Regions from separate parts of the Bradyrhizobium sp. T-1 genome, predicted to be linked through region 3. Evidence: predicted binding sites of a transcription regulator. Region 3 holds the regulator's gene; each other region holds the start of a gene.
What was found. Region 3 encodes HrcA, which represses chaperone genes, less so after heat shock. Its sites were predicted from a motif close to GTTAGCACTCNCNNNNNGNGAGTGCTAAC; they were not measured.

Region 1: a site for HrcA is predicted at 5,810-5,838, ahead of ACWAT4_RS39325 (co-chaperone GroES). Genes of this name have one in related genera too.
Region 2: a site for HrcA is predicted at 2,829-2,857, ahead of ACWAT4_RS35365 (co-chaperone GroES). Genes of this name have one in related genera too.

The regions. Positions count from the first base shown of each region.
Region 1 covers NZ_JBSGOX010000002.1:698-7,791, forward strand. Annotated here, with positions in the region: gene repA (plasmid partitioning protein RepA) at 1-515, shown strand, start outside; gene repB (plasmid partitioning protein RepB) at 512-1,531, shown strand; gene repC (plasmid replication protein RepC) at 1,727-2,959, shown strand; gene groL (chaperonin GroEL) at 3,767-5,407, opposite strand; gene ACWAT4_RS39325 (co-chaperone GroES) at 5,454-5,768, opposite strand; gene ACWAT4_RS39330 (IS3 family transposase) at 7,018-7,094, opposite strand, start outside.
Region 2 covers NZ_CM132115.1:7,381,835-7,393,504, reverse strand. Annotated here, with positions in the region: gene ACWAT4_RS35375 (hypothetical protein) at 1-544, opposite strand, end outside; gene groL (chaperonin GroEL) at 688-2,319, opposite strand; gene ACWAT4_RS35365 (co-chaperone GroES) at 2,437-2,733, opposite strand; gene ACWAT4_RS35360 (hypothetical protein) at 3,052-3,573, shown strand; gene ACWAT4_RS35355 (protein phosphatase CheZ) at 3,736-4,515, opposite strand; gene ACWAT4_RS35350 (L,D-transpeptidase) at 4,831-5,646, shown strand; gene ACWAT4_RS35345 (DUF2076 domain-containing protein) at 5,716-6,528, opposite strand; gene ACWAT4_RS35340 (ChbG/HpnK family deacetylase) at 6,654-7,499, opposite strand; gene ACWAT4_RS35335 (glycosyltransferase family 2 protein) at 7,496-8,542, opposite strand; gene hisG (ATP phosphoribosyltransferase) at 8,642-9,619, opposite strand; gene ACWAT4_RS35325 (ATP phosphoribosyltransferase regulatory subunit) at 9,623-10,774, opposite strand; gene ACWAT4_RS35320 (hypothetical protein) at 11,046-11,252, opposite strand; gene ACWAT4_RS35315 (hypothetical protein) at 11,517-11,670, shown strand, end outside.
Region 3 covers NZ_CM132115.1:174,487-186,156, forward strand. Annotated here, with positions in the region: gene ACWAT4_RS00815 (NADPH-dependent FMN reductase) at 1-59, opposite strand, end outside; gene ACWAT4_RS00820 (class I SAM-dependent methyltransferase) at 117-716, opposite strand; gene dnaJ (molecular chaperone DnaJ) at 810-1,943, opposite strand; gene dnaK (molecular chaperone DnaK) at 2,189-4,090, opposite strand; gene ACWAT4_RS00835 (hypothetical protein) at 4,488-5,426, shown strand; gene pncA (bifunctional nicotinamidase/pyrazinamidase) at 5,696-6,418, shown strand; gene grpE (nucleotide exchange factor GrpE) at 6,479-7,084, opposite strand; gene hrcA (heat-inducible transcriptional repressor HrcA) at 7,184-8,272, opposite strand; gene rph (ribonuclease PH) at 8,454-9,167, shown strand; gene rdgB (RdgB/HAM1 family non-canonical purine NTP pyrophosphatase) at 9,179-9,814, shown strand; gene hemW (radical SAM family heme chaperone HemW) at 9,831-11,015, shown strand; gene ACWAT4_RS00870 (penicillin-binding protein activator) at 11,136-11,670, opposite strand, start outside.

The DNA.
Region 1 (7,094 bases), on a different replicon from region 3:
ATGATCTTTTTTTTCGCCGCCTAGCGAGCGCAATCGATCAGGTAAGCGACGACTATGATGTCGTGGTGATCGACTGCCCACCTCAGCTCGGCTACCTGACGATGGGCGCTTTGAATGCGGCGACGGCGATGCTGGTGACAATCCACCCGCAGATGGTCGATGTCGCATCGATGAGCCAATTCCTTCTGATGACGTCGGATTTGATGTCCGTCATCGAGGAGGCGGGCGGCCGCCTCGATCACGATTTCATCCGCTATGTGATCACGCGCCATGATCCGAATGACGTGCCTGAGGCTCAGATCGTTGCGCTGCTGCGCAATCTGTTCCGCGAAAACGTGCTGCAAGCGACAGCCTGGAAATCCACTGCGATCTCCAATGCTGGCCTGACAAAACAATCGCTCTATGAGCTTGACCGCGGATCCGTCGGACGCGGCGCCTATGACAGGGCGGTTGAATCTGTCGATGCTATCAATGCGGAGATCGTGCAGCTGCTGAAGAAGGTGTGGGGACGATGAGCAAGCGCACGGATGCTATCAGGGGGCTTTTTACTGCCGCACCTCAGACGAGTCCGTTGTCAGCTGACAACACAGCACCAGCGCCGCTGGCGCGGGTGTCGTCAGGTGCTGTGCGCTCGCTGAAGGAATCTTTCTCAGAAGTTGAGAAGGAGAATCAGGAGCTTCGGGACAAGCTCACATCTGGCGCGACGATCGTAGAGATCGATCCCGGTCTGATAGATCCCTCGCCCGTGTCTGATCGTTTTCGCGACGACGACACGGCTTCTTACGAACTTCTCAAGCAATCGATTTCGCAGATCGGCCAGGAGGTTCCTGTCCTCGTCCGCAAGCATCCGACAATGCCGGGACGATATCAGAGCGCTTATGGTCATCGCCGGGTGCGTGCCGCGCGCGAGCTGGGTATTGCCGTCAAAGCGATCCTAAAACCGCTCTCCGACGAAGCCCTCGTCGTGGCACAAGGCCTTGAGAACGCGCCGCGGGAGGATTTGAGCTTCATCGAGCGCGCGATGTTCGCAATGCGCATCGAAGATGCCGGGCACAAGCGCGCAGTCGTTCAAGACGCGCTCGCAGTCGATAGGGCCGAAGCGTCAAAACTGATTGCGGTTGCGAGATCCATTCCGCCCGACATTATCGATGCTATTGGCAAGGCCCCAAAGGTTGGCCGCGGGCGATGGCAGAGCTTTGCTGATCTCTTGGCGGATGCGTCGGTGATCGACCGCGTAAGGGCGGCGATCGGGGACGACAAGTTCGCCGGCCGTGAGTCAGACGACAGATTTCTGACGGTGTTCTCGGCCGCGAATAAACCTGCTGCAACTCGCCAATTCGCGCGATCGTCTGCTGTGCTCGCCTCAGATGGACAGCGCATCGCTCAGGTCCGTCAGGGCGATCGAGAACTCAAGTTGACCATCGACAAGAAGGTCCCGGCGTTGTTCGCGGACTTTCTTATCACCCAGCTTCCGAACCTGTTCGAGACGTTTTGCAAATCGGACAGATCCGAGGAGACCACCGGGGCTTAGCCGCCTCATGAACAACCGCGAACCAGGAGCAGCACGGCAAAAGAAAAAAGGCCCCCGCAACGTCACCGTCCCGGAAGCCTCTCTTCGTAGTTTGGCGACTAAAGAGAATCACTTCCGCGCACCATAGTCAAGAGTCTTGTGAGAGACGGCGCCGTTTCGGCGAGCAGATTTTCTTTGCCCGCATAAGGCAAAGACATGCAATCACGTGCCCCAACGACGCCCTTTGGGCGGCGCTCGTTGAAGCTTGCCCATGTGGCAACACAAGTCGCAGTATCGACCAGGCCATCGGAAAAGATCGTCCATAAATGGAAGATCTTTCAGGCCATCTGCATCGCAAGGCCGCGCCTCGGTATCTCTGAGCGTGCGCTGACGGTGCTGGATGCTCTGCTCAGCTTTCATCCCGAGACTACGCTCACGGGTGAGGGTGACCTCATCGTGTTTCCGTCAAACAATCAGCTGACGCTGCGAGCTCACGGCATGCCGGTGTCCACGTTGCGGCGTCATCTCGCTGTGCTTGTCGACGCCGGGCTCATCGTTCGCAGGGATAGTCCGAACGGCAAGCGCTACGCTCGCAAAGGCAGCGGCGGTGACATCGAGCGCGCCTTTGGCTTTGACTTGTCGCCACTCGTCGTTCGCGCCGAAGAGTTCGAGAGGCTGGCTGAGGAAATCAAAGCGGAGGCTCGTGCTATCAAACATGCGCGCGAGCGCATCACACTCTGCCGTCGTGACATCGCCAAGATGATTGCAACGGGCATCGAGGAAAACGTGCCGACCCACAGGGAATGGAAGGGGCCGGCTGATTGGGACGAGGTGCATCGGGCATTCCGTTCGATCGTCGAGACGATTCCACGCCGGGCGACCTGCCAAGAACTTGAGGCGATCGCCGACGAACTATCGCAGCTTGCCGACGACGTCCTCAATCTGCTGGAAACTCACGTCCAAGCAGCAAATATGAGCGCCAATGAGTCCCATACTGAGCGTCACTTACAGAATTCAAACCCAAACACTCTTACTGAACTTGAACCTAGCCTCCAAGAAGGCAGGGCGGCGAGTACCGAGCCGCAACCACAACCGGCGCGATTTGCGGAAGGCTCCTATCCTTTGGGTATGGTCTTGAGCGCATGTCCAGACATCGTCGACTACGCCAAGGGAGGGATTTCAAACTGGCGCGATTTCATTGCGACTGCGGCGGTCGTTCGATCCATGCTTGGCATCAGTCCCAGCGCGTGGGAGGAGGCGCAGAGCGTCATGGGGGAGACTCAGGCTGCAATTGTGGTCGGCTGCATCCTGCAGCGAGGGGAGGTCATCCGTTCAGCCGGCGGATATCTGCGGGGGCTGACGCGAAAAGCCGAGGCCGGCGAATTCTCGCTCGGGCCAATCCTAATGGCGCAGATCAACTCACGACTGCACGAAAAACGAAGGGCCTAACGGCTAGTCTAGGTAAGTGTCTCTTGGGCCCAGCGGCTCGGGCCGTCGCAGGTTTGATGTTGAGGTTCAATTTGAAGAGGTCTTGGCTAACGGACTGGGCGCGAAGGCGACAGCACCTCAAGAAACGTCAGGCCAACATTGCGTACGGGCTAATGAGCGGTGACACCCACAGATTAGATCGTATGCGCCGTCGTTTTGCAACGACCTCAAGGCGCCTGATTCGTTCGCCGCAGCGCAGCAATTATCCGCCGCCAATTAAGCCCTTCGAATCTGTCTTGGCCTTGCATCGCTGTCTTTACGTCATGGCGCGCAGCCACGGCTGGCGCCATGGCGTCGACCACCGCCGGTACGAACTGCGGAACGTCCGCTTTTGTTGCCGGCGCCAGGTAAACACCTGTTGCGGTATCAGCCCGTGTCGTCGGGCATCTCGTCGCCGCCAGCGCCCACGAGTTTTGGCCGAGTGATATGCCTCGATAATGCTGCGCCGCGCTCGAGCATAGCTCTATAAGCCGCGCGACCATGCGTCCGCGAGTCTAAACGAAATGCTCAGGTCCGAGAATTATAAGGCTAACGTTTCTCATCTGCGACCTGCCGTGTGGGTAAACAAAAACCTGATCTGACGATCAGCCAAGGCACGAAGGCAATGCGCAACGGAACCAATCGTGCCGGCCGTTTAGACGGTCCACGCCTAAAAAAGGGTAACCCCGGCATTGCTGCCAGGGTTTGTGCTGTTGGATTTTGCTCAGCGAGATCCCGGATCGGCGGTACACCGCTTGCGCGCTGCACCGCGTCCGGGACGACTCGTCGTTAGAAGTCCATGCCGCCCATGCCGCCGGCGGGGGGCATCGCGGGGCCGGCAGCGGCCTTCTTCGGCAGCTCGGCGACCATGGCTTCGGTGGTGATCAGGAGCGCTGCAACGGAGGCTGCGTTCTGGATCGCGGTGCGGACCACCTTGGTCGGGTCGATGATGCCTTTGGAGACCAGGTTGCCGTATTCGCCGGTCTGGCTGTCGAAGCCGTAGGCGTACTGGTCCTTCTCCAGGATCTTGCCGATGATCACCGAGCCGTCTTCACCGGCGTTGATCGCGATCTGGCGAGCGGGAGCCGACAGCGCCTTGCGCACGATCTCGACGCCGGTCTTCTGGTCGTCGTTCTTGGTGCGCAGGCCCTTGAGCTGCTCGGAGGCACGGAGCAGGGCGACGCCGCCGCCCGGGACGATGCCTTCCTCGACAGCCGCGCGGGTCGCATGCATCGCGTCATCAACGCGATCCTTGCGCTCCTTCACCTCGACCTCGGTCGCGCCGCCGACGCGGATCACCGCGACGCCGCCTGCGAGCTTGGCAAGACGCTCCTGGAGCTTCTCACGGTCGTAGTCCGAGGTGGTCTCCTCGATCTGCGCCTTGATCTGGGCCACGCGCGCCTCGATGTCGGCCTTCTTGCCGGCGCCATTGACGATCGTGGTGTTCTCCTTGTCGATCATCACCTTCTTGGCGCGACCGAGCATGTTGAGCGTGACGTTCTCGAGCTTGATGCCGAGATCTTCCGAGATCGCCTGGCCGCCGATCAGGATCGCGATGTCCTGCAGCATGGCCTTGCGGCGATCGCCGAAGCCCGGAGCCTTGACGGCCGCGACCTTCAGGCCGCCGCGCAGACGGTTCACAACAAGCGTGGCCAAGGCCTCGCCTTCGACGTCCTCGGCGACGATGACCAGCGGCTTGCCGGTCTGCACCACGGCCTCGAGCAGCGGCAGCAGCTCGTTCAGCGAGGAGAGCTTCTTCTCGTTGATGAGGATGTAGGCGTCGTCCATCTCAACGCGCATCTTGTCGGCGTTGGTGACGAAGTAGGGCGAGATGTAGCCGCGGTCGAACTGCATGCCCTCGACGACGTCGAGCTCGGTCTCGAGCGACTTGGCTTCCTCGACGGTGATGACACCCTCGTTGCCGACCTTCTTCATGGCGTCGGAGAGGAACTTGCCGATCTCCTGGTCGCCGTTGGCCGAGATGGTGCCGACCTGGGCGATCTCGTCGTTCGAGGTGACCTTCTTGGAGTTCTTCTGGAGGTCTGCAACCACAGCCTCGACCGCGAGGTCGATACCGCGCTTGAGGTCCATCGGGTTCATGCCGGCGGCGACCGACTTGGCGCCTTCCTTCACGATCGCCTGGGCCAGCACGGTGGCGGTGGTGGTGCCGTCGCCGGCCGCGTCAGCGGACTTCGAGGCGACTTCGCGCACCATCTGGGCGCCCATGTTCTCGAACTTGTCGTCGAGCTCGATCTCCTTGGCGACGGTGACGCCGTCCTTGGTGATGCGGGGAGCGCCGAACGACTTGTCGAGCACGACGTTGCGGCCCTTCGGACCGAGCGTGACCTTCACCGCGTTGGCGAGGACGTCGACGCCGCGCAGCATCTTGTCGCGCGCTTCAACCGAGAATTTGACTTCTTTGGCTGCCATCTGGAATTTTCCTTAAGGTGTTTGACTGGAGGGAGGAGGGAGGCTCTTAAGCCGCCTTCTTCTTGGACTCGGCGACCTCGAGAACGCCCATCACGTCGCTCTCCTTCATGATCAGCAGGTCCTGGCCGTCGATCTTGACCTCGGTGCCGGACCACTTGCCGAACAGCACGCGGTCGCCGACCTTCAGGTCGATCGGGATCAGCTTGCCAGCTTCGTCGCGGCCACCGGGGCCGACGGCGACGACTTCGCCCTGGGAGGGCTTTTCCTTGGCAGTGTCGGGAATGATGATGCCGCCAGCGGTCTTCTCTTCTGCGTCGATGCGCTTGACCACGACGCGGTCGTGAAGCGGACGGAATTTCATGCAGTCCTCCTAATATTTGCACGAGTTGAGACTTCAACCTTGTGAGCAATCGATGCCTACGAGTGCTAGCGCAGACGCAGCTGAAATAGGACGGGGCTTCTACAGGAGCAAGAGCTTCCAGCAAAAAATCACACTCAGAAGTCGTCTCTGCCAGAATCATTTATCGTAGCTAACTGGCCCGGCCGCTATTAGCGCAGTGTGAGGTTGCCCTGCTCGGCCGAGGTCTGCACGATTTCGCGGCGGATGCTCTTGGCCTGGAAGAACGCTCAGACATTGGTGCGCTCGAGAGTCTTAGTAGTTGCTAAAGCCATTCTTGGTCTCATTGACTGCTCGGATACGGCTCCGGCCGAAACGAACCCTAGCGCTGATGAACGCGCGACGTAACAGGAGTTCGCCGGGCTTGCTTCAGTGGACGGAATTCTCATCGAGTTAGCCGCGACATCCGCAACAGCCAAGGAGTGTGAACAGGTTCGGGATGCCGTCTCGTTCTAGGCAAGCCGATCTTGAAAAATAGCGCCTTTTTTCATCTCGCTCCATCGCTAACCTTGGCAGTTGACCGGAGCTGGATGAAAGCGGCCAGGGGCCGGCGGCGACCTCTTCAAGGAGCTGAACGAAACGCCCGCGCGGGAGAACTGAATCAAGACGAGATCAGCGCTCACGCAAAGTTCAATCGCGCTTCGTCCGCCCTTCTTCCGCGGTGATGCTGATGATCGTATACGCATGCTTCTCGCGTCTTATATTGCGACGAGATGGGCTTCCGGGGAGGCAACGAGATGCAACGCCCCCGGTTTCACCGCATCTTCTTCAGACCGCTCGCGAAGAGTGGGGGCGGCACACGACTGGATCGGGGGATACGCCGAGTCCGCCCCCGCATCACCTTGAGAGGATTGGTGACGCGAGTTTGAAGGTAGCAAACAAGGCGATAGCGTAGCTACTGCAACTATCTCACACCAGGATGGCTCGCATGAGGGTTGAATCGGCCGTGGCGATAGGTTGTATGCTGTTGGGTCCTCGGGTGTCCCGGCTGTGCGGAGAGAAGAAATGCCGATTGTCACGACAGCGAGCGCAAGTGACGGACAAAGAACATTGCAGACAAGACGAAAGATGTGGTTCGGAGCCTAACATCCATCAGCAACAATGCTTCGATTTTCGCCGTTAGTCGCCCCGCTCAACGCGGTCTTCAATCTCGATAGTGCGTCAGACTGACCTCTTTTTGCGCTCTGATCTTCCCCCGAGAAAGCGGACGGGTTTAAGCGGCTTTTAGCTCCATCTCGATCGGAGGGATATATCCGATGGCGGAATAGAGCCTGGTTCGATTGGAGAAGC
Region 2 (11,670 bases), 1.0 Mb from region 3:
TGACCGCGATTGCCTCCGGCGAGACTTCGGTGAAATCCTTCGGTTGCGGCGTGATGCCGTCGTCGGTGGTCTGGTTGTCCAGGAATTCCTTCTCGCTGAGATCGGCATTGTCAGGCGAGGTCACTTCGGTCACGGCCTGGCCGATGCCGATCTGGCCGCGGAACTCGAAGGTGTCGCCGGTGGGCTTGCGCGTGAGCTTGACGGTGACAGGCGCCTTCGCGCCGAGGCTCGAGGTCGTGCCGGTCAGCGTCTGACCGGAGACCTGGAGATTGACCACGAAGCGGTCCTTGCGGTCGGAGTTCTTGGCGACGGGGTAGCAGACGTCGAGCACGGCCGTGGTGACCGTCTTGCCCTGCCGCGTCTCCTTGAGAATCACGTCGGCATTGCCGTCCATCAGCCCGTCGATCGAGGTGAAATAGCGCGTCTCGGTGCCGCCGGGCGCCGTGGCCTTCGGCGACAGCTTCATTTGGGCTGAGGCGACCTCGGGCGAAGCTGCAAGCAGAGCGGCCAAAAGAGCTGTCGAGCAAACCAGAAGCGGGCGCATTGACGAAATCCTCGAACGAATGGAATCGGGCGCCACCGTAGTGGGTTTTGGCCGCCGGTTGAATCGGAAAGCGCCAGCCATGATCGGCAAAAAAGAAGGCCGCCCGGAGGCGGCCTTCGCAACACTGTCAGGTGAGGACGGGCTTAGAAGCCGCCCATGCCGCCGCCGGCCGGCATGGCAGGCGAAGCTTCCTTCTTCGGCATCTCGGCGACCATCGCCTCGGTGGTCACCAGCAGGCCGGCCACGGAGGAAGCGTCCTGCAGCGCGGTGCGCACCACCTTGGCGGGGTCGATGATGCCCTTCTCGATCATGTCGACATAGTCCTCGGTCTGGGCGTCGAAGCCGAAGGTCTCGGACTTGTTCTCGAGGATCTTGCCGACCACGATCGAGCCCTCGACGCCGGCATTCTCCGAAATCTGGCGGATCGGAGCTTCCAGCGCCTTCAGCACAATGTTGATGCCAGCCTGGACGTCGGCATTGGCGTTGGTGAGACGGCCGACTGCCTTCTTGGCACGCAGCAGCGTGACGCCGCCGCCGGGGACGATGCCTTCCTGCACCGCGGCGCGGGTGGCGTTGAGCGCGTCCTCGACGCGGTCCTTCTTCTCCTTGACCTCGATCTCGGTCGCGCCGCCGACGCGGATCACCGCGACGCCGCCGGCGAGCTTGGCCAGACGCTCCTGGAGCTTCTCACGGTCGTAGTCCGAGGTGGTCTCCTCGATCTGGGCCTTGATCTGGCCGACGCGGGCCTCGATCTCGGGCTTCTTGCCGGCGCCCTTGACGATCGTGGTGTTCTCCTTGTCGATCACCACTTTGCCGGCGCGTCCCAGCATCTTCACCGTGACGTTCTCGAGCTTCATGCCGAGGTCTTCGGAGATCAGCTGGCCTCCGGTGAGGATCGCGAGGTCTTCCAGCATCGCCTTGCGGCGATCACCGAAGCCCGGCGCCTTGACGGCGGCAACCTTGAGGCCGCCACGCAGGCGGTTGACGACCAGGGTCGCCAGCGCCTCGCCCTCGACGTCCTCGGCGATGATGACAAGCGGCTTGCCCGACTGCACCACGGCTTCGAGCACCGGCAGCATGGCCTGCAGGCCGGACAGCTTCTTCTCGTGCAGGAGGATGTAGGCATCCTCGAGCTCGGCGGTCATCTTCTCCGGGTTGGTGACGAAGTAGGGGCTGAGATAGCCGCGGTCGAACTTCATGCCCTCGACGATGTCCACCTCGGTGTCGAGCGACTTGTTCTCCTCGACGGTGATGACGCCCTCGTTGCCGACCTTCTGCATCGCCTGGGCGATCATCTTGCCGATGGCGGCGTCGCCGTTGGCCGAGATGGTGCCGACCTGGGCGACCTCGGAGGAGGCGGCGACCGGCTTGGCGCGCTTCTCGATGTCCTTGACGACGGCGATAACCGCGGTGTCGATGCCGCGCTTGAGGTCCATCGGGTTCATGCCGGCGGCAACCGCCTTGGCGCCTTCGCGCACGATGGCCTGGGCCAGCACGGTCGCGGTGGTGGTGCCGTCGCCGGCGAGGTCGTTGGTCTTGGAGGCGACCTCACGCACCATCTGGGCGCCCATGTTCTCGAACTTGTCCTCGAGCTCGATCTCCTTGGCGACGGTGACGCCGTCCTTGGTGATGCGGGGCGCGCCGAACGACTTCTCGATGACGACGTTACGGCCCTTCGGACCGAGCGTCACCTTGACGGCGTTGGCGAGAATGTCGACGCCGCGCAGCATGCGATCGCGCGCGTCTCCGGAAAACTTGACGTCCTTGGCAGCCATGGTCTGCAATCCCTCGTGTTTCGTGATGTGTCGTGTCTTGTGCTGTGCGGCGGAATGATGGATGCCCGGACCTCATGATCCGGGCATGGCATTCAGCGGCCGTTCAGGCGTCCGGCCTTAGGCCATCACGCCCATGATGTCCGACTCCTTCATGATCAGGAGCTCTTCGTTGTCGATCTTGACCTCGGTGCCCGACCACTTGCCGAACAGCACGCGGTCGCCGACCTTGAGGTCGATCGGGATCAGCTTGCCAGCCTCGTCGCGGCCGCCCGGGCCGACGGCGACGACTTCGCCCTGGGACGGCTTTTCCTTGGCGGTGTCGGGGATGATGATGCCGCCCTTGGTCTTTTCCTCGGCGTCGATACGTTTGACCACGACACGGTCATGCAGCGGACGAAATTTGGACTTAGCCATGACGTTTCCCTTTGGAAGCTCGCTTTTCCGAAAGCAGCGGAAGTGGGTGAGGGCAGCGCTGCCGTCCACCCTCTTTCCGAGGATCGAACGGCGCACTTAGCAATCGGTCTTTCCGAGTGCTAATAGTGCGCAGGGGATATGGCTTGGCTGCGATCCTGTCAAGCAAAGGTGGTTAAGCGATTGGTGAGGCGGATATAGGATGGTGGCACTGGAAACTCGTTCGGGGCGAAGGCGTATATCAAGACGTCATTGCTCTGGCTGCGGTTTTGCGCTTGGCTGCGGGAGGGATGCGGCCATGGTCTTGTTCGGGGGAATGCCATGATCAGTTCAGCTCACGCACGCACGCTTGCCAATCTGGCGGCGGCCTCTTGCCTTGCGCTGCTGCTCGGCGCTTGCGGCGGCGGCATGAGCCTGCCGTCCTTCTCCTCGTCCCAGCCGGCGCCCGAGGCCGAGCCCGGCGTCGCGCCGGAAATGCCGGCCTCGATCCGCGCCGACGAGATCGTCGGCCGCTGGGGCCTCGCCTCGTTCCAGAACCCGGCCGACCGCGCCCGCACCGAAGCGGCTGCACGAGCCCAGTGCAAGAACCCCTACGTGATCGGCGCCGGTTCCTCCGGCGGTGTGATCATGCATCTCGCCGACCAGGCCACGCCGCAGGAACTGCGGCTGAAGGGCTCGCCAGGCGGCAAGAACTATATCGGTCCCTCCGGCCCGACGCCGGGTGAGCAGGACCGCGAGATCGTCTCCTTCGACGGCCGCGTCATGATCACCCGCTTCGTCGACAAGGACGCCGCCACCCGCTACGGCAACATGGTCTACGTCCGCTGCGCACCGAGGGCGTGATTTCTCACTCCCGTCATTCCGGGGCGATGCGAAGCATCGGACCCCGGAATCTCGAGATTCCGGGTTCGGTCCTGCGGACCGCCCCGGAATGACGAATAGGCGCAAAAAAACGAAAAACGCCGGCTTGCGCCGGCGTTTTGCTTGTCTCTCTGCCGCGTCCGCTCAGTCGAACAGCGCGTCGATGTCGTCCTGCGAGGCATGGCCGACGTCGCCGGCGAGCTTCGGTCCGTTTAAAAGCTTGTCGTCCTCGCTGCGGGTGTCGACCTGCGCCGGTGCGTGGGACTTGATCGCGTCGACGCCGCCCCAAATCTCCATCATCGAATTGATGTGCTGCTCGATGAACTTCATCGTGGTCATGACCTTGCTGATGCGCTGGCCGGTCAGGTCCTGGAAGTTGCAGGCTTCGAAGATCGAGATGACGCGTTCCTGGATGTCGTCGGCGAGCCGCTTCTGCTGGTCTGCCGATTGCACCTTGGACATCGCGCTGGCCGCCTGGTCGATCGATTCGGCCGCTTCGAGAATTTGCTGGGTCGCCTGCTCGGTGCCGCCGACCACCGCGCCGAGCTCGCCATTGACCTTGGCCATCTCGCCGCCGTCGAAGCTCTTGCCGTGCAGGGTCGCGATCTCGCGCTTGGTGCGGTCGATGGCATCGTGGATGAGGTCGAGCTCGACCTTCAGCTTCTCGCACTGCTCGATCTGGGCCCGATAGGTATCGAGCATCGTGCGCGCTTCGGAAAGCTCGTGGGCTGTGGAGGCGTCGATCGCGGCCATGGCTGCGCTACCGGACAAGGGCACGCTGCCTTTCGCCATCTGCGCGCGGATCGCACGCAGCTCTGCCATGATCTCGCTGTGCATCGGGCCTGCCTCTTCAGTTACGTCAAGAATTGGCATCTCGCCGCCGGCGATATCCTCGACACGAAAACGTTTGCGGTGAACAGCCATCAGGATACTCCCCCCACCTCATTCACGCGTCTTTGTAGGCAGAAGCAATTTAACACGAGGTTCACAGCCGGAACTGAGAAACGGCCGCGCGCGACGGCATGCAAACGGGCGATTAACCATGAGGCTCGCGCCTTCACCGAAAATAAACGCTGATCGCCGAATTGGCCCGCTGCTCGCGACGTGGTGAATCGAAACGCCCGATCCGTTTACCAAACGAAACGGAGTTTGCTCTTTATTGACCACGTCGAGGACGCGGGAATCCCCCAGCGCGTTCGGCGGCGAATGCAACTAGACGAAACAGTACAGAGTACGTCGATGTTCAAGAAAATGTCTGTCGCGCTGCTCGGCAGCGCTTGCGCCTTCATTGTCGGCGCCGATCGCGCCGCAGCTTTCGACAATACGGTGCCGAACGATCCGCCCGCGGTGCTCTACCAGCCGCGGGGCGTCCCGGCCCCCGTGCGCGTTGCTTCCAATGCCAACATGGGCGGCGGCTTCATCGAGTTCCTGTTCGGCGACGGACCTGGCCGCGGCCCGGCCTATGCGCCGCAGCAGCCGATCTATCAGCAGCAGCCGGCTTATGCCGATCCGCGCCGCCTGCCGCCGATGGGCGAGCCGCAGATGCAGGGCGGATATCAGCAAGGCGCAAGCTACCAGCAGGAGGCGGTCGATCCGCGGCAGCGCCCGTTCGATCCGAAATTCGAGAAGCAACTTGTTGACTATAGCGGCAAGGAAAGTGCCGGCACGATCGTGGTCGATTCCAGCAACAAGTTCCTCTATCTCGTCGAGGGCAACGGCCGGGCGATGCGTTACGGCATCGGCGTCGGACGCGAGGGCTTCACCTGGGCCGGCGTGAAGTCGATCACGGCCAAGCGCGAATGGCCGGATTGGACGCCGCCGGCGGAAATGCTCGCCCGCCGTCCCGATCTGCCGCGGCACATGGAGGGCGGTCCGGAAAATCCGCTCGGCGCGCGCGCGATGTATCTGGGCTCCACGCTCTACCGCATCCACGGCTCCAACGAGCCCTGGACCATCGGCACCAACGTCTCCTCCGGTTGCATCCGCATGCGCAACGAGGACGTCATCGACCTCTACGGCCGCGTCAATGTCGGCACCAAGGTCGTGGTGATGTGATCCTCGGATCCTCCAAATGACAACGGCCGCCTTCCGGGCGGCCGTTTTTGCTTGGCGCTGAGAATGGCCTTACGCGTTGTCGCTGCCGCCGTCGTCTCCGCCGCCGAAGTCGCTGTCGTCGGCCATGTCCATATTGTCGTTGTCGTTGTTGTCATAGTTCTGATCGTCATTGTCCCGATCGTTCGACGCCTGGTCGAAGAAGCCCTGACGGGAATCCCGGTTCGATCCGATGTCGTTGAGGCCGGCATCGCGGGCGAGCGAGCTGCCGGACTGGTCGCCAGCCCACGGGCTGCGGTCGCCCAGGGCATTGGTGTCGCCGAAAGCCTGATGCGATCCGCCGCCCATCATGCCGCGGATGCTGGAGAGCAGCAGCGAGCCGCCGACCACACCGGCGGCGGCTGCCGCCGCGGTGCCCAGGAACGACCCGCCGCCACCGCCGATCGGTGGGGCGCCGTAGCCCTGACCATAACCTTGGCCTTGCCCGTAAGCCTGACCATAAGGCGGCTGGCCGTAACCCGGCTGGGCCTGCTGCATTGCCTGGCCGCTGTTCCAGACCGGCCGGGAGTCACGCGGAGGCACGTTCGGAACCGAGCCTCGTGATTGGCTCGAGCCGAACAGCGTGTCGCGCATGGTGTCGAGGAAGCCGCCGGATTGCTGCTGCTCGGGCGCATGGGCCGCTTCAAGCTCCTGGATGCGATTATGTGCGCGCTTCAGCGCTTCGTCCTGCAACAGCGTGGTCTGCACCAGCGCATAGACGGCGCCGGGTGCCTTGCGTAAGCCGTCCGAAATCGCGGCGATCGCGTCGGGATCGCGCGGTGCATTTTCCAGTTTCGAAAGCCGGTCGAAAAGCTCGTCGACGAGCTGGCGTTCCTGCGGCGTCATGGTCTGTCTCCCTCGCGCAAAACAAGCGCAAGCGGGATGTAGGGTTCCAATGTGGCCCCAACAGTGGCGGCTGGATTAAATTTCGGTATGCGACAGACTGCCTCGCGCCCTGACTTTCGCCGGTTTCATCCCAATGTCACATGGCTGGCCGCGAGCAGCTGGGCGAAGGCGTCGCTTGCGAGATAGGCATGCTCGCGTTCCCTGACATCGGTCATCGGGTCGAGGCCGGTGAGGACCTCGTCGACGAAGCCGGGATGGCACATCACGAGGCCGCCCTCGGGGAGGCCCTGCAGGAACTGTCGCATCAGCTCGCCGAAATCGGCCGCGTGGGTGAAATCATAGGCGCCGGCAAAGGCGGGATTGAACACAAGACCGGCGCGCCTCGCTCGGCGGCGGAATTGCGCGCTGAGAACATCGAGCACCATCGCTTTTGGCGAAGCCAGCCGCTGCGCCAGCGGCAGGTCGCGGCCGCCCTGCCGCACCCAGGCTTTTGGCGCGACGTCGCTGACGGCCTCGACGAAGCCGTCGCGCACCTGCGGAAACAGCTGCACGTGCTGATGCCCGTCGACGAAATCGGGCGGACGGCCGAAGGCTTCCGAAAAGGCCACGAGCTGCGCTCTCACCTCATTGCGGAAGAATTCGCTGTCGAGCCGCCGCATCAATCCGGCGCGCAGCAGGTTTGGAAAGGCCATGAACATGTCGCCGTCGAGCGGGCGGAAATGCATGGTGAGCGGCCGGAACGGCGCCGACAGCGTCACATGCAGTCCGATCGCGCAGCGCGGGCTTGCCTTCGCCGCAGCCTGAAGCGCCTCGACCTCGCCGCGCGCGATCGCGGGGCCGACCATCATCACCGAGGTGGCGTTGAGGCGGCCGCGCTCGATCAGGTCGCGGATGGCACGATTGACGCCGGGGCTGATGCCGTAATCGTCGGCGCAGAGCCAGATCCGCCGCAGGCTCGCGGCCGCGCTCATTCAGCCGCCGTCCGCTTCGAGGCGTCGTCGGCCTTGTCGGTCTCGAAACGCTTTTCGCTGTGTTCGGCGACGAAGTAGATCGGACGCGCCTTCAGCTCGGAGAGGATCTTGCCGATATATTCGCCGACGATGCCGATCATGATGAGCTGCACGCCGCCGATCGTCATCAGGCCGACCACGAGCGAGGGATAGCCGGGCACCTGCTTGCCGGTCGTGAAGACCTCCCAGAGGATCGAGAGGCCGAACAGGAAGGCGATGCCGGCGAGGATGACGCCGAGCAGGCTCGCGAAGCGCAGCGGCGCCACCGAGAACGAGGTCAGGCCCTCGATCGACAGGCCGAGCAGGCTTGCGGCGTTGAAGGTGGTGACGCCGTGGACGCGCGCCGCGGGCTCATAATCGACGCGGATCTGGCGGAAGCCGATCCAGCTTGCCAGCCCCTTGAAGAACCGGTTGCGCTCCGGCAGCTGCCTGAGCGCCGTGACCGCGCGCGGCGAGAGCAGGCGGAAGTCGCCGGCGTCTTCCGGAATCTTCTGGCGGGCGCCCCAGTTGATCAGCGCGTAAAAGCCGTGCACGGCGAACCGGCGCAGGAAGGTCTCGTTGTCGCGATGCGCCTTGGCGGTATAGACGACGTCATAGCCGTCGTCGATCCAGTGCCGCACCAGCTGCTCGATCAGGGCCGGCGGATGCTGACCGTCGCCGTCCATGAACATGACCGCGCCGAGCCGGGCATGGTCGAGGCCGGCCATCAGTGCGGCCTCCTTGCCGAAATTGCGCGATAGCGAGACCACCTGGATGTCGATCGCGTCGGCCGGCAGCGAGCGGGCGATCGACAGCGTTGCATCCTTGCTGCCGTCGTCGACATAGACGACCTCGCAAGACAGGCGATAGCGCTCCCGCAGAGTCTTGGCGAGATCGCAGATCCGCTGGTGCAGGGAGGCCAAGCCTGTGGCCTCGTTGTAGACGGGGACGACAATCGACAACCCCTTCGCAGCGGCATTCGCTGCGGTGGTCGTCAGGGCGGAAACGTCAGAGCCCAGCGTCATCGATCAAGGTTCCAGAGGCGTTCAAGGTCATCCCGACAGCATATGGTAGCTGTCGCTTGCTGTCGCTACGCTGAACGGAGCGGCGCGAGAACTTTGGGCTCACCGCCGCAGGAAGGTCTCGAGCTTGGCGAACAGCGGGTTCTCCCGGTCGAACACGTAGTCGAGCGAGACCACCGAGACGGTCTCGGCGCCATGCTCGCGCAGGAAGCTCGCCAGAGCATAGAGCTGTCCCGGCGGGCAGTGCAGCGTCAGCATGCCCGACGAGGTCGGTCCGCCGAACGGGGCTTCGACGCCGAACCGGCTATGGGCTTCGCCGAGCAGGGCGGCGTCGCACTGCCGGAATCGGGTCCGCACTTCGCGGTATTTGTTGGCGCGCGCGCGTGCCGCGATGTGATCGAGGATGACACGCGCGGTTTCCATCGCCTGCGGCGACCAGTCGGCGTGCCGCGAGGCGACCAGATTGGCCTGGCTGCGCAGCATCACGCCGTCGTCGAGCACCCGCAAGCCGTTGGCGGCGAGCGTCGCGCCCGTCGTGGTGATGTCGACGATCAGCTCGGCGCTGCCGGCCGCCGGCGCGCCTTCGGTGGCACCGGCGCTCTCGACGATGCGGTAATCGGTGATACCGTGGTTCTGGAAGAAGGTGCGGGTGAGGTTGACGAACTTGGTCGCGACCCGCATCCGCATGTGATGCTGCTCGCGGAAGCCGGTGGTCACGTCGTCGAGATCCGCCATGGTGCGGACGTCGATCCAGGCCTGCGGCACCGCGACCACGACATCGGCATAGCCGAAGCCGAGCCCGTCGATCAGGGACACGTGCTTGTCGGCATCAGCGATGTTCTCGCGCACCAGATCTTCGCCGGTGACGCCGAGATGCGCGAAGCCGCGGGACAGCTGCGAGGCGATCTCGCTCGCCGAGAGATAGGCCACCTCGACATTGTCGAGGCCCGCGATCGTGCCGCGATAGTCGCGCGCGCCGCCGGCCTTCGACAGCTTGAGCCCTGCGCGGGCGAAGAAGCCTTCCGCGTTTTCCTGAAGGCGGCCCTTGGAGGGAACGGCCAGAACGAATGGCGCGCTCATGACTTAAGCTCCCACCTTGCGCCCGATCCGGGTCAGCGCGTCGACCCAAACCGAGAATCCGACCGCCGGAATCGGGGCTGCTGATCCGAGCTGGGTCATCAGCCCATCATAGCGGCCACCGGCGACCAGCGGTTCGGCGCCGTTGCCCCTGTAATGCAGCTCGAATTCGAAGCCGGTGTAATAGTCGAGCCCGCGGCCGAACGCGGTCGAGAAGCGCGTGTTCTTCACGTCGATGCCGCGCGCCGCCATGAAGCCGACCCGGCTCTCGAACTGGTCGATTGCAGCGGCGAGATCCAGCTTCGCGTCCGCGGTGAGCGCGCGCAGCTCGGCGACAGCCTCGTCGGGATTGCCAGCGATCGACAGGAAGCGCTTGAGCACGGCGATCGCCTCGCGCGGCAGCGCGCCGCCCTTCAGCGTCGACTGCTCGAGGAAGCGGTCGGCGATCTCGGCCGTGGTGCGGCCGCCGACATTGGTGGTCCCGGCGATCGACATCAGATCGGTGACGAAGGCCAGCGCCGCCTTGCGATCGGAGCCGGCGAGCGCGGCCAGCACGCCCTCATATTCGCTGCGGGTCGCGGTCGCCGCAGCTGCCAGCCGCTCTAGATCCTGCTCCAGGCTGATCTTGCGGTTGAAGTCCTTGACCAGGCGGCGACGCCAGACCGGATAAAGGTCGAGTGCATCGAGCAGCGCGTTGAACAATGCCACGTCGCCGGTCCGGATCTCGACGTCGCGCACGCCGAAAGCGGCGGTCGCCTCCAGTGCCAGCGCCAGGGTCTCGGCATCCGCGGCGGCGCGGTCCTGACGGCCGAATGACTCGATTCCGGCCTGGAGGAATTCGCTGGCCTGACCGCTGCGGTAGCGGAAGACGGGGCCGAGATAGCTGAATCCGGCCGGCTGGCCGGCGCGGCCGGAGGCGAGATAGTCGCGCGCCACCGGGATCGTCAGGTCAGGGCGCAGGCAGAGCTCTTCGCCGGACAGGTCCGTCGTCAAATAGAGGCTCTTGCGGATGTCCTCGCCGGACAGGTCGAGGAACGGCTCGGCCGGTTGCAGGATGGCGGGTTCGGCCCTGACGTAGCCGGCCTGCGCAAACGACAACAGCAGCGTATCCGCCCAGGCGGCAGAGCCGGCAGCATTTGAGGTGGCAGTCGCGGTCATAACAGGGGTCCATCGTCCCGGTGGAACCGGGCAGGGCAAGGGAGGCAGGCGAATTGGCGCAGGCCTTAGCATGGCCGGAAAACGGTTTCGACCTCCAAAGGATCAATCGCTTAACGACTTTGGAGCCGTCCGGACGATCTCGCCCGGGTCCGCCTTAGGACGGCCGAGATTGGCCTAAACGGCGGCGCGGTCTAGATACCATCATTGGCGTCAAGGTAATTAAATACCCTAATCCTTTGTGGGGGAGCCGTCGTGCGGCGGCACCTCCCGCTCATTCGATATGGTCCGGGACGTCGCTGCACTCTTCCACAGTTGGTGCTTCGGCTGCGGCAAGTCCCGCGGCGTTTGATGCGGCGTCCTCGGCGAGCCGCTCCGCCAGGTCTAGAATTCTCTGCCGCTTGCGCGCGTCGGTGATGCTGAGAAATGCCTTGATGAGTCGCACGTCCTGGCGGATGTCCGATCCAACGTCGTCGTCCATGGCCATTCGTTTCCACTCTGGAACCGCCGGCTGAATGGAGCCGGCATCATCGACATCGCTGAATGCTGTCGTGGATCGCCGTCGATCCACAGTCCGCCGCAAGGCCGATCGCGAAATTGGTCCGGCGGAGCGCCCCGCGCAGCTGGAACATCACAATGAGAGATTGAGGGCGCCTGGCAAGTTGTCACATACTCAATTTGGGTATGCCGGATGATACGCTCGCCGCGGCCTTCGTTTACAAGATGAATGTTGGTTTTTCGATTCATGCGCAATGCTTCAGATATCATCCGAACGGTCTCGCGACACACGCTGGCCTATATGCTGTTTTCGATCAGCGAGATGTTCCGGAACTACGACGAATTCGATCCGATGGACCTTCTGATCGTTCATGCGATTCTCAATGCGAACGTCATCAACG
Region 3 (11,670 bases):
ACATTGTGCGAGCCGGTGCGCAGCGAGCCGGGAATGACCAGGATCTTCGGGGCTGACATCCTCTTCCATACGTTCGGCGAAACGATCCCGCCGCGCATAGAAGGAAGCCGGCGGAATTAGTCCTTGCGATACACCCAGACGCGGGCCGGCGGAAGGTTCATCCAGATCCGTTCCGAGGCTTCTGTGGACACGCCGGGCAGCGATTTCGGGATCGGCGGCACCACCGCATAGGTGAACTGGACGAAGGGCGCGCCGGGCGCGAGCGCCGTGAAGGCATCGCGGATCAGCCGCAGCCGCGTCAGCATCGGTTTTGTCACGAGCGGCAGGCCGGAGACGACGGCAGCAGCCGGAGCGCTCAGGACATTCCAGAGCGTGTCGCGGAGGCGATAGGCATCGCCCTGCACAACCTTGGCCTGCGGATAGCGGTCGCGCAAAAGCGCGCAGAAGCCTGGATTGTATTCGACGAGGACGAGGCGCTTCTGGTCGACGCCGCGCTCGACCAGCGCCGAGGTGATGGCCCCCGTGCCGGGCCCGAGCTCGACAACCGGAGCGTCCGAATCGATCTCGACGTAGTGGGCCATGGTCCGGGCCAGCAGCTTGCCCGACGGCATCACCGCGCCCATGTGGAGGGGCTTTTCGATCCACGATCTGAGAAAACGCACCTCGTCATCAAGACGGGGCTTCTTCAACGCACGCGCGGACGACGGCAATGGCATGTCTGGACCGGACGGGACGGGACCGCGTGACCGCGGCGTGTCAGAAAATGGTCATAAAGACGTATAGGCCGAAGGCGATACGGTCAAGCCGGGTCAGCTCGCCCGATTACCGAAGAAATCCTTGACCTTGGCGAAGAAACCCTCGGATTCCGGCTGGGTGTTGCCGGAGGAGAGTTTTTCGAACTCGGCCAGCAACTCCTGCTGCTTCTTGGTGAGGTTCTGCGGAGTCTCGACCACGACCTGGACATACATGTCGCCCATCTGGCGCGAGCGCAGCACCGGCATACCCTTTGATGCAATGCGGAACCGGCGGGCGGACTGGGTTCCGGCGGGGACCTTCACCTTGGCCTTGCCCTTGTCGATGGTCGGCACTTCGAACTCGCCGCCGAGCGCCGCGGTCACCATCGAGATCGGCACGCGGCAATGCAGGTCGGCACCGTCGCGCTGGAAGAACTGGTGCTGGGCCAGCGACAGGAAGATGTAGAGGTCGCCGGGCGGGCCGCCGCGCACCCCGGCCTCGCCTTCGCCGGCAAGCCGGATCCGGGTGCCGTCCTCGACGCCTTGCGGAATATTGACCGACAACGTGCGCTCTCGCGTGACGCGGCCCTGGCCCGAGCAGGACGGGCAGGCGTCCTCGATCATCTGGCCGCGGCCCTGGCAACCGGGACAGGTGCGCTCGAGGGTGAAGAAGCCCTGCGACTGTCGCACGCGGCCGGCGCCGCCGCAGTGGGAGCAGGTCTTCGGCTTGGTGCCGGCCTTCGCGCCGATGCCCGAGCAGGCCTCGCAGGTGACCGAGACGGGAATCTCGATCTGCGCGGTCTTGCCGCCAAAGGCCTCCTCGAGGGTGATTTCCATGTTGTAGCGCAGGTCGGCGCCACGCTCGCGGCCGCCGCGGCCGCGCTGCCCGGCCATGCCGAACAGGTCCTCGAAAATGTCGGAGAAGGAAGAGGCGAAGCCCGCGCCGAAACCGGCGCCGCCGCCGGGACCGCCCTGCTCGAAGGCGGCATGGCCGAAGCGGTCATAGGCCGCGCGTTTGTCCTTGTCTTTCAGGACCTCGTAGGCCTCGTTGATTTCCTTGAACTTGACCTCGCTGCTGTCGTCCCCGGGATTGCGGTCAGGATGGAATTTCATCGCCAGCTTGCGGAACGACGATTTCAGCTTGCCCTCGTCGGCCGTGCGTTCGACTTCGAGGGTTTCGTAGTAGCAGCGCTTGGTGGACGTGGACATGTCTGACTCGGTCTATCCGATCGCGATTCAAGTCGGAGCGAAACAACGTCGCCACGCGACGATATAGGCAGCCTTCCGCGTCACGGCAGAGGGCTGCATGGCAGCGTTGAGCATAACGGCTGGGAATTGATTGATCGTAACGGGCGCGCCGCCCATCGAGCCCGACACGAAAGCCTCCCCCCGGAAGGGGGAGGCTGTAGAAGCGTGTGGGGTCCAAGCCGTCCGCATCATGACCCTCTTGGGGCTTATGCGGACTTCTTGTTGTTCTTGTCGTCGTCGACTTCGGTGAATTCCGCATCGACGACGTCGTCCTTCGCAGCGTCCTTGGCCGCATCGGCCTCGGCCTGCTGCTTGTACATGGCTTCGCCGAGCTTCATCGAGGCCTGGGCCAGCGTGTTGGTCTTGGCCTTGATCGCCTCGGCATCGGTGCCCTTCAGCGCTTCCTTGAGGTCGCTGACGGCGTCCTCGATGGCGCGGCGCTCGGTCTCGGCGACCTTCGAACCGTGCTCGGCCAGCGCCTTCTCGGTGGAGTGCACCAGCGCGTCGGCATGGTTCTTGGCATCGACCGCCTCGCGGCGCTGCTTGTCGGCCGCGGCATTGGCCTCGGCGTCCTTGACCATCTTGTCGATGTCGGCTTCCGACAGACCGCCGGAGGCCTGGATTCGGATCTGCTGCTCCTTCGCAGTCGCCTTGTCCTTGGCCGAGACGTTGACGATGCCGTTGGCGTCGATGTCGAAGGTCACCTCGATCTGCGGCATGCCGCGCGGAGCCGGCGGAATGCCCATCAGGTCGAACTGGCCGAGCATCTTGTTGTCGGCCGCCATTTCACGCTCGCCCTGGAAGACGCGGATGGTGACCGCGTTCTGATTGTCCTCGGCGGTCGAGAACACCTGGCTCTTCTTGGTCGGGATCGTGGTGTTGCGGTCGATGATGCGGGTGAACACGCCGCCCAGCGTCTCGATGCCCAGCGACAGCGGGGTCACGTCGAGCAGCAGCACGTCCTTGACGTCGCCCTGGAGCACGCCGGCCTGGATCGCGGCACCGATCGCCACGACTTCGTCCGGATTGACGCCCTTGTGCGGCTCCTTGCCGAACAGCTGCTTCACGACTTCCTGGACCTTCGGCATGCGCGACATGCCGCCGACCAGAACGACTTCACCGATCTCACCGGCGGTGACGCCGGCATCCTTCAGCGCCTTGCGGCAGGGCTCGACCGTTTTCTGCACGAGGTCGTCGACCAGCGCCTCGAACTTGGCGCGGGTGAGCTTCATCGTCAGATGCTTCGGGCCGGTCTGGTCCGCGGTGATGAAGGGCAGGTTGATCTCGGTCTGCGTCGTCGACGACAGCTCGATCTTGGCCTTTTCAGCGGCTTCCTTCAGGCGCTGCAACGCGAGCTTGTCGTTGCGCAGGTTGATGCCCTGCTCCTTCTGGAATTCATCGGCGAGATAGCCGACGAGGCGCATGTCGAAATCTTCGCCGCCGAGGAAGGTGTCGCCGTTGGTCGACTTCACCTCGAACACGCCGTCGCCGATTTCGAGAATGGAAATATCGAACGTGCCGCCGCCGAGATCGTACACGGCGATCGTGCCGGTCTTGGTCTTGTCCAGACCATAGGCGAGCGCCGCCGCAGTCGGCTCGTTGATGATGCGCAGCACTTCGAGGCCCGCGATCTTGCCGGCGTCCTTGGTGGCCTGGCGCTGGGCGTCGTTGAAGTAGGCGGGAACGGTGATGACCGCCTGGTCGACCTTCTGGCCGAGATGGGCTTCCGCGGTCTCCTTCATCTTCTGCAGGATGAAAGCGGAGACCTGCGAGGGCGAATAGGTCTGGCCGTCGGCCTCGACCCAGGCGTCGCCGTTGGAAGCCTTCACGATCTTGTACGGAACGAGCTTCTTGTCCTTCTCGACCATCGGGTCGTCGTAGCGGCGGCCGATGAGGCGCTTCACTGCGAAGAACGTACGCTCTGGATTGGTCACGGCCTGGCGCTTGGCGGGCTGGCCGACGAGGCGCTCACCGTCGTCCGTCACGGCGACGATCGAAGGCGTCGTGCGCATGCCTTCGGAATTCTCGATAACTTTGGCGTTCTTGCCATCCATCACGGCGACGCACGAATTCGTGGTGCCGAGGTCGATCCCAATGACCTTTCCCATGGTCCTGATATCCTTCTTTTTGCGGCAGGTTGGCTGGGCCCAGAAGGCACCCGAACCGAAACCCCCTAAGATCAAACATCCGCGATATTGCGATGATTGAGGCTCATATAGGAGGGGGGGAGGGGGCCGCAAGGACCGAACGCAAGTTTCGGCCGTGAAAACATTGGGTTTTGGAAGATCCTATCCGGGCTTCACCGTACTTGCGGGTGAGGATTTATTAACAGGTTCGGCTATCTGCCCGTCCGACCAACGTGATCCGGCCCACCCTGTTGCCGGCGCGGCAAACCCGTTAAAAGGCTGACCGGCCGGACAGCCTCGTCAAGGGGCTGCTTCGCGCGACAAAGCGGCCCGGTGGACGACCATCGAACGGCCTCAATGTGAACCAAACAGAGTGCCCATGAAGCTGACCCGCCCCCTCGCCGCGCTCGCTCTTCTCGTTGTCTCCGCCTTTCCGGCGCTTGCGGCCGACGCCGTCTACCCGCCCGGCCTGCGCCTCGGCATGGTGCCGCTGGTCGGCCTCAGCAAGGCCAAGACCTTCCCGGGCTTCGAGAACGAGGACGGCAGCGTCAAGGTGCTGATCACCGAGCTGCCGCCGGCGGCCTATAACGAGGTCGTCAGTGCCTTCAACACCAATCCAGCCGGCGCCAACGGCATCAAGCCGGACAAGATCGAGACACCCGCGGGCCTTGCCTATTTTACCACCGAAAGCGGCAAAGCCGGCGACGCGCCGGTGAAGCGCTATTCGATGATCGTGCCGGGCACCGGCTTCTCCGGCTATGTCGCGGTGCAGGTCCCCGAGAACGCCTCGAAGATCTACACCGACGAGGCGGTGCGGCAGATGTTTGCGACCGCCACCATCCGCAAGGAGGTGTCGGCGGACGAGCAGATCGGGCTGTTGCCGTTCAAGATCACCGATCTGGCTGGCTTCAAGGACGTCCGTACGCTGGTGCCGGGCGCGAGCATCATCCTGGCCGACGGCAACGAGAGCTCGGGCTACGAATCGAAGCCGTTCATGATCCTCGGCCTGATCGGCGCGACCCCGCAGCAGACCGACGACCGCGCCCGCTTCGCCCAGGAAGCTGCGATGCAAATCCCCGGCGTGCGCGAGTCCCGCGTCACCATGTCCGAGCCGATCCGTATCAACGGCCAGCCGGGCTTTGAGACCCGGATCGACGGCATCAGCGGCAAGGACAAGACCGCGGTGACGGTGGTGCAGTGGATCCGCTTCGGCGGCGGCACCTCGCTGCGCATCATCGCCAGCGCGCCACGCGACCAATGGTCGGACGCCTTCACCCGTTTCCGCGCCGTGCGCGACGGCATCCAGCCGAAGGGCTAAGGCGCGCTCGTCCAGCAAACTCGGTGTTGTCCCGGCGAAGGCCGGGACCCATAATCACAGGGAGTGGTTGCAGGACGAACTGGTAACTCCGAAGCCTCGCAAAACCATTGCTGCGGCGTATGGGTCCCGGCCTTCGCCGGACGACGAGAAATTGGCAGCCCAACCTCTCACCAAACCCGGCTGCATTTTCAGGCTTTCGTTCGTACACGAACGGAACTAGGCTTCCCTCCATTGGATCAACTTGAGACTATCCTGGAGGGAGGCGGACAATGCTCGATCGACGACAAATCTTGGCGGCCCTGGGGACCACGGCGCTCGCGAGCTTCGCTCCATCGGCGCTTTTCGCAGCGGCTTCGATCAAACCGGACGACACATCCGCATTGCTCGTGATCGACGTGCAGAACTGCTTTCTGCCGGGCGGCAGCCTCGCGGTGAAGGAAGGCGAGCAGGTCGTGCCCGTGATCAACAAGATGGCGAAGGCGTTCTCGAACGTGGTGATGACGCAGGACTGGCACACGCCCGGCCACGTCTCGTTCGCGTCAGTGCACTCAGGCAAGAAGCCGTTTGAAACGATCGACCTGCCTTACGGCAAGCAGGTGCTGTGGCCCGACCATTGCGTGCAGGGCACCGACGGCGCCTCGCTCTCGAAGGACCTTTCGATCCCGCAGGCCGAGCTCATCATCCGCAAGGGTTTTCACAAGGACGTCGACAGCTATTCGGCGTTTCTCGAAGCCGACGGCAAGACGTCGACGGGACTTGCCGGCTATCTCAAAGGACGCAAGATCAAGCGCGTCTTCGTTGCGGGTCTCGCCACCGACTTCTGCGTCGCCTGGACCGCGCTCGATGCCCGCAAGGCGGGCTTTGAGGTCTATGTCGTGGAAGACGCCTGCCGCGGCATCGACAATCAGGGCTCGCTCGCAAAGGCCTGGGCCGACATGGCCAAGGCCGGCGTGAAGCGGATTCAGTCTGCGGATATCGCGGTCAGCGCGTAAGACTCTTGCGCAGTCATTCCGGGGCGGCTCGCAGAGCCGAACCCGGAATGACGCCAAAGCTCAGTTCGCTTCGTTGTTGTTGGCCGCGGGCGCGGGCTTTGCACCGCCCTTGGCGACACCGACCAGCGCCGGGCGCAGCACGCGCTCGCCGATGGTGTAGCCGGCCTGCATGACCTGCACGACGGTGCCTGCAGGCACCGACGCATCGGGCACTTCGTACATCGCCTGCTGGAAGTTCGGGTCGAACTTCTGGCCCTGCGGATCGAACTTCTTCACGCCGTGCTTTTCCAGCGCGTTGAGCAGCGAGCGCTCGGTGAGCTCGACGCCCTCGATCAGAGCAGTCAGGCCGGGATCGGCGGCGGCACGAGCGTCGGCCGGAACGGCATCGAGCGCGCGCTGAAGATTGTCGGCGATGTCGAGCACGTCGCGGGCAAAGCCGGTGACGCCGTAGAGCTTGGAGTCAGCGACTTCCTTCGCGGTGCGCTTGCGCAAGTTCTCCATCTCGGCCAGCGTCCGCAGCATGCGGTCGCGCGCTTCGGCGGCTTCCTTCTGCAGCAGCTCGACCGAGCCGGGCTCGGGATCGTCGGGCATGATGTAGGGTTTCGACACCACGGGCTCGCCGGTCGGCGCGGCCGTGTCTTCGGGTTGCCGGGTTGGATCGGTCATCGGCTGCTTCTCAAACTCGTCTCAAGGGGAGGTTTTCTGGCCCGGATATCGTGCTTCGGGCGCTGAAAATCAAGCGCCCGTGATCGGCTCAAATGCCGGTCAGCCCCCCAACAGGCGGCTGACGATGCGGGCGGCGTAGTCCACGGTCGGGATCACACGGGCATAATTCAGCCGTGTCGGCCCGATTACACCCAAGACGCCGACGATACGGCCGGCGGCATCCCGATAGGGCGAGATGATGGTGGAGGAGCCCGACAGCGAAAACAGCTTGTTCTCGCTGCCGATGAAGATCCGCACGCCTTCGGCAGTTTCGGCGCGCCCCAGCAGGTCGATCACGCCACGTTTCGTCTCGAGATCGTCGAACAGCAGGCGAACGCGCTCCAAATCCTCCAGCGCGTGCAGATCTTCCAGCAGATTGGCGTGGCCGCGAACGATGAGCTGACGGTCCTCGTTCTCGCCGCCGGACCAGCTCGCAATCCCGGCCGAGATGACCTTTTGCGCCAGTTGGTCGAGCTCGGCGCGGGCCTCGCCGAGCGCGGTTTCCAGCTCGAGCCGCGCCTCGGCGAGCGTCCGGCCGCGAATCCGCGCATTGAGGAAATTGCCGGCTTCCGTAATGGCGGACGAGGGAACTCCCGGCGGCAGCGTCAGCACGCGGTTTTCGACCTGGCCATCCTCGCCGACCAGGATGACCAGCGCCTTCTCGGGTTCCAACCGGACGAATTCGATGTGCTTCAGCCGCGCATTGGACTTTGGCGTCAGCACCACGGCGGCGGCGCGGGTCAGGCCCGACAGCCGCGTCAGCGCCTGGTCCAGCGCCGCCTCGACCGATTGCGCATGGCCGACGGTGGCGAGCTGGCTCTGGATCGACTGCCGCTCGGCCTCGTTGAGGTCGCCGACCTGCATCAGGGCGTCGACGAAGAAACGCAGGCCAAGTTCCGTCGGAAGCCGGCCGGCTGAGGTATGGGGGGCATAGATCAGGCCGAGCTGTTCCAGATCGGCCATGACATTGCGGACCGAAGCCGGGGACAGCGGCATCGCGATCAGGCGCGAGATGTTGCGCGAGCCGACCGGCTCGCCGGTCGCCAGATAGCTTTCGACAATTTGACGAAAGATGTCGCGGGAACGCTCGTTGAGCTGGGCGAGGCCTGCGCGCGGCGCGATCAGATGGATCGGATCGTGATGGGCCACAGACGGTAACTCCTCTCAGATGCTCATAATTTGTCCATCCGGGACGGTTCTGACAAGCGTGGCGTTTGCGGGGTGGAAAACCGGGGCTGAAAGCGGCCTTGATGTTCCCCCTTGCCGCTCACCCTCACCCCACCTACAAGCACCGCGAACAGCCCTTTTCCGTGAGTTTTGGAGGATTCCCATGCGGCCAAGCCGCCGTGCGCCCGACGAATTGCGCCCCGTGACGCTTGAGCGTGGCGTGGTCAAATATGCGGAAGGCTCCTGCCTCGTGAAATTCGGCGACACCCATGTGCTGGTCACCGCCACGCTGGAAGAACGCCTGCCGCCCTGGCTCAAGGGCCAGGGCCGCGGCTGGGTCACTGCCGAATACGGCATGCTGCCGCGTGCGACCTCGGAACGCACCCGCCGCGAAGCTGCGGCCGGCAAGCAAAGCGGCCGCACCGTCGAAATCCAGCGCCTGATCGGCCGCTCACTTCGCACCATCGTCGATCTCGAAGCGCTCGGTGAGCGTCAGATCACGGTCGATTGCGACGTCCTCCAGGCCGACGGCGGCACCCGCACCGCCTCGATCACCGGCGCCTGGGTCGCGCTCGCCGATTGCATCGCCTGGATGAAGGCGCGCAACATGATCAAGGCCAACGTGATGCGCGACAACGTCGCCGCGATCTCCTGCGGCATCTATCAGGGCAAGCCGGTGCTGGATCTCGACTATGCCGAGGATTCGGAAGCCGAGACCGACGCCAATTTCGTCATGACCGGCGACGGTCGCATCGTCGAGGTGCAGGGCACCGCGGAGCGCGAGCCGTTCACACAGGACGAGTTCCTGGCGCTGATGGCACTGGCGCAGAAAGGCATCGCGCGGCTCGTGGACTTGCAGAAACTGGCTGTCGCGTAGTCAATAGGCCCATGCACCGCCGAATCACCGGAAAGCTCGTCATCGCCACCCACAATCCCGGCAAGCTCGCCGAGATGAAGGAGCTGCTCGCGCCTCACGGCATCGAGGTGGTGTCGGCCGGTGAGCTCGGCTTGGGCGAGCCGGACGAGACCGGCAACGATTTCCGCAGCAATGCCGCGATCAAGGCGATCGCGGCGGCGCAGGCAACCGGCCTTCCGTCCTTCGCCGATGATTCCGGTATCGTGGTCGATGCGCTCGACGGCGCGCCCGGCATCTACAGCGCGCGCTGGGCCGGCCCCTCCAAGGATTTCGCTGCGGCGATGGCGCAGATCGAGCGCCTGCTGCAGGAGCGTGGTGCCACCACGCCGGATCGCCGAAAAGCGCATTTCGTCTCCGCGCTCTGCGTCGCCTGGCCCGATCATCATCTCGAAGAGGTCGAGGCGCGTGTCGACGGCACACTGGTCTGGCCGCCGCGCGGCACCGCCGGCTTCGGTTACGATCCGATGTTTTTGCCCGACGCTCACAAGCGCACTTTCGGCGAGATGGAAAGCATCGAGAAGCACGGCCTGCCGCCGCTTGGCCTTGGCCTGTCGCATCGCGCCCGCGCATTCGTGAAACTGGCGGAGATCTGCCTTGAGCCGCGCTAAAGCGTTTTCAAGCGAAGTGGACACCGGTTCGCGCCAGGAAAACGCGTCAAAACAAGAGTCTGCAGCCTTTGGCGTCTACGTGCACTGGCCGTTCTGCCTGTCGAAGTGCCCCTATTGCGACTTCAACAGCCATGTCCGCCACGCCGCGATCGACGAGGCGCGCTTTGCCTCCGCCTTCGCGCGCGAGATCGAAACGACCGCGCAGCGCTCGCCCGGCCGCGAGGTCACGTCGATCTTTCTCGGCGGCGGCACGCCATCGCTGATGCAGCCTGCAACCGTCGGCGCCGTGCTCGACGCGATCGGCAAGCACTGGACTGTCGCAGGCGATGTCGAGGTGACGCTGGAGGCAAACCCGACCAGCGTCGAAGCCACGCGCTTTGCCGGCTATCGCGCCGCCGGCGTCAACCGCGTCTCGCTTGGCGTGCAGGCGCTGGACGATGCCTCGCTGAAAGCCTTGGGCCGCATGCATAGCGCGCGCGAGGCGCTCGATGCGGTTGCCATCGCGCGCCGCTCGTTCGACCGTTATTCGTTCGACCTGATCTACGCCCGCCCCGACCAGACACCGGCGATGTGGGCCGATGAGCTGCGTCTCGCCATCGATGAAGCCGCCGAGCATCTGTCGCTCTATCAGCTGACCATCGAGGAAGGCACGCCGTTCTTCGGCCTGCACCAGGCCGGCAAACTGAAAACGCCGGACGAAGCGGTCGCGCGTGCGCTCTACGACGTGACGCAGGAGACCTGCGACAAGCTTGGCTTGCCCGCCTACGAGATTTCCAACCACGCGCGTCGCGGCGCCGAGTGCCGGCACAATCTGGTGTACTGGCGCGGCGACGAATATGCCGGCATCGGCCCCGGCGCGCATGGCCGCCTCGACATCGACGGCGTGCGTCATGCCACCGCCACCGAAAAGCGTCCGGAAGCCTGGCTGCTGCGGGTCGAGACGAATGGTGACGGCATCGTCACCGACGATCTCCTCAACAGCGAAGAACGCGCCGACGAATTTTTGCTGATGGGATTGCGCTTGGCCGAAGGCATCGACCCCGCGCGCTACATGGCGCTCGCCGGCCGCCCGCTCGACCCCGGCCGCATCGCGCTGCTGCGTGAGGAAGGCGCGATCACGGTCGATGCAACGGGCCGCTTGCGCGTGACCAGCAGCGGATTCCCGGTGTTGGATGCGGTGGTCGCGGATCTCGCGGCGTAACGAGATCTCGTAGGGTGGGTTAGCCGAGGGCGTAACCCACCTTGCTTCCACATGCGCGGAACGAAGTGGTGGGTTGCGCTTCGCTAACCCACCCTGCGACTACGGCACCGTTGTCCTGAACTACGCCCCAAAGCTCTTCGGCGAGCCCGCAACGGCAACACCACCGCCGGTCGTCACCTTCATCACCGCGAGCCCACGTTCATTGGTGCCATCGGCGCGGAAGCGGAACAGGCCGTCGATGCCGGCGAAGCCGGAAGGGTTGGTGAGCACGTCGGACGAGAAGCGCGTGGTGCCCTGCGTGCGCGCGAGCGCGGCGACGAGCGCCACCGCGTCATAAGCCAGCGTCGCGGTCCGGATCGGATCGGCGCCATATTTGGTGCGGTAGCGGCCGGAGAACGCGCGGAAGCCGGCGGGATCCGGCGCGGCATAGAGACCGCCTTGCAAGGCGGGACTGGCATAGACGCGCGGATTGTCCCACAGGCCGGTGCCAAGCAGCTGGATGTTGCGCAAATTCGCGCCCGCGGCGGTCATCGCATCGGCCACCGCGACGACGGCGTCGCCGTCATCGGCAATGAACAGCGCATCCGCGCTGCCGAGCTGCTGCGCCACGCTGCGCGCCGGCGTGGCGCGATCGGCACCGTATTTCTCGAACGCG